2 regions of the Bacillus cereus group sp. N8 genome follow, and region 1 is predicted to be linked to the other one. Evidence: predicted binding sites of a transcription regulator. Region 1 holds the regulator's gene; the other holds the start of a gene.

Region 1 (3,196 bases):
AAGATTTACAAAAGAATCATAATTTGAATGAAAGTTTATATGATAGGTAGCATATTTACATGTTATCCTACTTTATCTCATACACTAGAGTTAGAAAGGATGGTTAAACCATTTGAAGAAACAATATTGGTGGGTTATCGTTACATACATTTTAATGCAGCTATCAGGCATTGCCGGGTTACCGCTTCTCCTGAAAACTGGACTATACGATAATAGGGGATTTACTAGAGAGGAAAAGATTCAGCTCATAACTGGTCATTGGGCTATCATTAGCTTTTTCATTGCATTATGCGTTGTACTTTGGTTACTCAGAACAGACATTCGCGACAGGCATTTAGATAAAATGCGCTCTACTGTTCCAGCTACAGTTGGATGGATTTTCATCGGATTTTTCTTAGCACTATTTTCACAAAGTATTGCCGGTATGATCGAAATGCGGTTATTAGGGATTACACCTGGCTCTGAAAATACAGAAAGACTTATGGACATCGCAAGAACGACACCTTGGTTCCTTATCGTCATATCTATAATAGGACCTATTTTGGAAGAAATCGTATTTAGAAAAATTTTATTCGGTACACTTTATAAGAAGTTTAACTTCTTTATTGCTGCTATCATTAGTTCACTTGTATTCGCGGCGATTCATTTTGATTTTACTCACTTATTGGTATACACTTCTATGGGGCTCGTATTCGCCTTTTTATATGTAAAAACGAAGCGTATTATCGTCCCTATTGCAGCCCATGTTGCAATGAATACATTAGTTGCAGTTGCTCAAGTTTTAGTAAGCAATGAACAAATTCAAGAAATGATTAAAGAAGCTGAAAAAATGCAAGGCTTTATCGGAGGATTTTTAGTATGAGAAACTCACCATTGTTCATGGCTGCATTGTACTTTCTTCTTGGATGTATCTTTACACGTTTCGCCATTACAAACGTAACAGATACAATCTGGAATATGTGGACAATACTATTTGCAGTTATGGCAACAATTGATTTTAATTTGGCACTTCGCCTTATCTTAGTTAAATTCACAAAGAAAAAACAATAATAAAACGCAGAGGTCGCTTCCTCTGCGTTTTATTGTGGATAATTCTTCAAAAAGTAAACAAGTGTTTGTAACTCTACAGCTAAATCAATATGATGAATCCTTATATTCTCTGACACATTTAAGCGTGCTGGTGTGAAATTTAAAATACCATGCACGTTCGTTTCTGCCAATCTATCTGCCACAGATTGTGCTACTGTAGCGGGTACTGTTAATATTGCCACTTGTATATCAGTTGATAAACGTTCTTCTAGTTCATCCAAATGATATACAGGAATGCCTCCGATTTCTGTTCCAACTTTCTCTTCACTAACGTCAAACGCCATTTCAATTTTTGTATTATTGTTTTTCGTGAAATTATAATGTAAGAAAGCGGTCCCTAAATTACCTACTCCAATAAGTGCTACACGTGTTATATCATCTTGGTCGAGTGTTTCACGGAAAAATGATAATAAATAATTTACGTTATATCCATATCCTTTTTTCCCTAACGCTCCAAAATATGAAAAATCTCTTCGAATAGTTGCGGAGTCAACTTTTACCGCTTCACTCAATTCGGCTGATGAAACACGTTGCTTACCAGAAAGAGATAAGTTTTGGATAAATCGATAGTATAGAGGCAAACGTTTGGCAGTGGCCTGTGGAATTTTTTGCTGATCCATATAACCTCTCCTCTCTTCCTATCTTTATTCATATACTTGAATCAAATACAGAAGTTTAGCACTCATGAATTTCCTTGTATAATAAAGAGAAGAAGTATTCTCTCTTTATTTTAAACTATACACTATTTTTAGTATGATTGAGAAATATAAACATGGCAAAGTTAAGAAATTATTTGAGGTGAAAACATTGATTTTATTACAAGTAAACGCGCTTTCGAAATTATACGGTGCAGAAACGATTCTTGCAAACATAAAATTGGAAGTACAAACGAAAGATCGTATCGCATTAGTCGGACGAAATGGAGCCGGAAAATCTACATTATTAAAAATAATAGCTGGTGAGTTATCTCATGATGGTGGTGAAATTATAAAACCGAAAGATGTCTCAATGGGGTATTTAGCTCAAAATACCGGATTAGAAACGTCTTTAACAATTTGGGATGAAATGTTAACCGTCTTTACACACTTACAGCAAATGGAGACAAAACTTCGAAGGCTAGAGCAAGAGATGGGCAAAGAAGAAAACTTTTCAAATGCGGCTATATACGAGAAATTATTAGCTGACTATGACCAATTACAATTAGATTATAAAGATCAAGGTGGCTATCAGTACGAAGCGGATATCCGTTCGATTTTAAGTGGTCTTGGCTTCCCAGTTGAGATGCACCAGACGACAATTTCCACATTAAGTGGTGGGCAAAAAACACGATTAGCTCTTGGTAAATTATTATTAACTAAACCAGACTTACTTATTTTAGACGAGCCTACAAACCATTTGGACATTGAAACATTGACTTGGCTTGAACAATATTTACAAGGCTATCCTGGCGCAATACTAATCGTTTCCCATGACCGTTATTTCTTAGATAAACTCGTTACACAAGTATATGAAATTTCGAATAAAGAAAGCAGACGATTTGTTGGTAACTACAGTAAATATTTAGATTTAAAATCAGCGCTATACGAGCAAGAAATGAAACGTTATGAAAAGCAACAAGATGAAATTGCTAAGCTTGAGGACTTCGTTCAAAAAAATATAGCTCGTGCATCTACGACAAAACGTGCGCAAAGCCGTCGTAAACAATTAGACCGAATGGAATTATTAACAAGACCATTAGGTGATTCTAAGTCAGCATCCTTCCACTTCGATATTGAAAAACAAAGCGGAAATGATGTTTTACAAGTAAAGGATGCAACTATCGGCTATGATGAGGATCCGATTATTGAACATGTAACAATGCGCTTAACTCGCGGGGATAGTGTTGCTTTAGTTGGACCGAACGGAATCGGGAAATCCACATTGTTAAAATCACTTGTGAATAAGTTACCTCTACTAAATGGTGATGTTTCTTTCGGATCCAATGTATCTGTTGGCTATTATGATCAAGAACAAGCTAACTTAACATCTTCTAAGCGAGTTTTAAATGAATTATGGGATGAATATCCATTGCAGCCTGAAAAAGAAATTCGCACGATACTAGGTAACT
Region 2 (3,196 bases), on a different contig from region 1:
GAAAGGGGTTTTTATAACTTTATTTTTAGCATCTTGCTTTAGTCTTTGTTTTTTCGGAATAGGTATAGCGTTAAAACGTATAAAAATAAGAACCAAAATGCCGTTTGGACCTTTTATTAGCCTTGGAGCAATATGTTATATGTTGGTCACATATGCAAAATAGAGAGGAGATAGAAAATGAATGTATATATGGATGATCAAAGAAGTTGCCCGTATGGATATCTTTTGGCAACTACAGTAGAATCTGCGTTACAATTTGTACGGATTAATAAGGTAAACATCCTCTCTCTTGACTTTAACATGGGATGGAGGCAAAAGAATGGGGCGGAATTTGTAGAAGCCTTTTGTAGAGAAGGTCTATATGTTAATGAAATTCACCTTCATACAAATGATGTCATCGGTATGCATAAGATGAAACAGAGAATTGAGAAGGGGAAAGAGCAAGGAGAAATTGATCCTCATATTGTCATTAAATATGTGGGAAGCTAAAAACTCCAAAGTAAAACTTTGGAGTTTTTAATGTTTCATATGTGCTTGTAAAGGAATAATTTCCTCTGTTTGAGCTGCTACTAATTCAGTTTCTTCTTGTTTAGCAACAGGTGCTTTCTTTGTTAAGTAATGATATACCATACCGACAAATACCGATCCGCCAATAATGTTACCGATTGTAACTGGAATTAAGTTATGAATAGCCCCAGCGAAAGTAATTGTATCAGGATGTGGTGAAACTAAAGATAAGGCAAACAATGATAAGTTTGCAATGCTATGCTCATAGCCAGATAAGAAGAATGTGAAAACGAGCATCATTATCATCAATATTTTTGCTGTATCACCTTTTACTTGAGAAGGTAAGAAGCAGGCAAGACATACGAGCCAGTTACATAAAATTGCTTTAAAGAATAATTGCATTGTAGGTGTGTTCATTTTTCCTTCAACGACTGTATTCATTAAATGACCGTGATCGATTGCTCCGAAAATGCCAGTTGCGTAAAATAGTAAAGCAAAGAATAAAGCGCCAGCTAAGTTACCTGCATAACAAGCAACCCAGTTACGGAGTGTATCAGAAATCGTTGTTTCTTTTCGTAAAGTTGCCACTGTGAAATACATTGTATTTCCAGTAAATAATTCAGCACCGCCATACATAATAAGTACGAGAGCAATTCCGAAAAACATGGAGGAAGCTAAATATGTTGCTGGTGAATCTGCAATGTGAAAAAAGTTACCTAATTTAAAACATAGTACAATAACAAAACCGATATAAATGCCAGCAAGTGCAGCACGAATGAAATATTGCATTGGATTTGTATCTAGTATTTGCTTTTTGTTCTTAGCCAGTTTTACAACATAGTCTAATCCTTGTTCTAGCATGAGTAATACGCTCCTTTAGTACATCATCTATAAATACTCCTTATAAGAATAAAGTACATGGAATTGTTCACAGTTTCAATAAGTTTGTGCAATCTTTCACAAAAAGGACATACATAAATTAAGAAAGCGATTACAAAAGGTAGTATAATGGAATTTTTTCTAAAAATAGAGAGGGAATTGAAACAAAAAAGAAAAAGCGCTGTAATTACAGCGCTTTTTCGTCTAAATTCTTTTCTACTTTTACTTCTACCTCTTTTGAGAAGAACCAACCGCCAACTGCGATTCCGACTAATACAATCCAGAATGTAAGCTTCCACGGAGTAGATTCTGGGAATGAGTGCGGAAGGACACCTAAAGCAGGGTGTGCTAGCGTATAAATCGCTAATTTCACACCAACCCAACCTACAATTAAGAATGCTGCAGTTTCAAGTCCTGGTTTACGTTTTAATATTTGTACGAAAGCAGTTGCTGCAAATCGCATTATAACTAATCCAATAAGTCCACCTGTAAAGATAACGATAAATTGACCTGTATCAAGACTGCCAATCGTACCTAATCCTGTTTTCGGTAAAGTCACTGCTAATGCAACAGCAGCTAAGATTGAATCAACAGCGAAGGCGATATCAGCAACTTCGACTTTAAATACAGTCCACCAAAAGTTCTCTTGTTTTTTCTTTGCTTCTTTTTCTTCTGTTTCTTCATGTGTATTCTTTTTAACATACGTTTTAAATAAGTGATTTCCCGCGATAAACATAAGGTAAATCGCACCAATTGCTTGCACTTGCCATACATCGACTAGGAACGAAATCATAAATAGTGATCCGAAGCGGAAAACGAACGCTCCTGCTAATCCATAAAATAGTGCTTTCTTTCGTTTTTCTTCTGGTAAATGTTTTACCATAATTGCGAGAACGAGAGCGTTATCAGCCGCTAAAATCCCCTCTAGTGCAATTAGGATGAGTAATACCCAACCATACTCCAATAATAATGATACATCCATGTACATTCTCCTCTCATTTCTATAAATGCTAAACAAGTGAAGAAGTTCCCCACTGTTTAGCTTCCCCATACTCCTGCGCATCAACGGTGGAAGGAATTGGTAAAAACAAAAAAGACCTCTGCCGTTGATAGGCAAAGGTCTTGCTAGACATATGTAATGAAAATGCCAACAAAGCCGGAAGAACTGAGTTCTACGTAATGACGACTTTGTTTCCAAGAAATAGTTCTTGGACGCTACTCCCCTTTGGAGATATGCTATTCTACTCTCATTATATGGATAATTTATACGGTTGTCAACCTGTTAAAATATCTTCGTTTGGATATTTTATTTTCCTTTGTTTTTTACGTGCAAATGAAAAGGCTAATGTTAAAGGTCCCATCTTTCCAAAAAACATCATAAAGATAATAATTGTTTTGCCGATGATTGTTAAGTGTGGCGTCAAATTCATGCTAAGGCCGACAGTTCCAAATGCTGAAAATACTTCAAAAGCACTCATTAATAGAGGAACTCGTTCAGTGATGCTTAAAATTAAAATAGAAAGAAAAATAAACGAAATTGAAATAATGGTAATCGTTAAAGATTTGACAATGAGCGTATCTTTAATGGATTTTTTAAACACGACAATATCATCTTGTTCATGCAAAAATTTAAATACGCCTAAAAACATAATTAAAAAAGTTGTTAACTTAATCCCACCACCAGTTGAAGCACTGCCAGCACCAATAAACATAAGAAGCATCATTAATAAAAGGGAAGGTTTTGATAATGCAGAGATATCAACAGTATTAAACCCGGCAGTGCGCGTCGAAACCGCTTGAAAATAAGCAG

The links. The regulator Rex, encoded in region 1, represses fermentation and respiration genes when NADH is low (regulators of the CRP and FNR family bind a similar motif). The targets are predictions, from matches to a motif close to TTGTGAAATATTTCACAA.
Region 2: JDS80_RS08805 (formate/nitrite transporter family protein) is a predicted target of Rex. The motif match lies at 1,453-1,470, and genes of this name have one in related genera.

The regions. Positions count from the first base shown of each region.
Region 1 is NZ_JAEHBK010000057.1:3,942-7,137, reverse strand. It holds gene JDS80_RS28995 (CPBP family intramembrane glutamic endopeptidase) at 113-862, shown strand; gene JDS80_RS28990 (YdiK family protein) at 859-1,050, shown strand; gene JDS80_RS28985 (redox-sensing transcriptional repressor Rex) at 1,080-1,709, opposite strand; gene JDS80_RS28980 (ABC-F family ATP-binding cassette domain-containing protein) at 1,897-3,196, shown strand, end outside.
Region 2 is NZ_JAEHBK010000004.1:74,931-78,126, reverse strand. It holds gene JDS80_RS08815 (prepilin peptidase) at 1-163, shown strand, start outside; gene JDS80_RS08810 (cyclic-phosphate processing receiver domain-containing protein) at 178-489, shown strand; gene JDS80_RS08805 (formate/nitrite transporter family protein) at 517-1,368, opposite strand; gene JDS80_RS08800 (TerC family protein) at 1,574-2,368, opposite strand; yybP-ykoY riboswitch at 2,448-2,622, opposite strand; gene JDS80_RS08795 (TrkH family potassium uptake protein) at 2,661-3,196, opposite strand, start outside.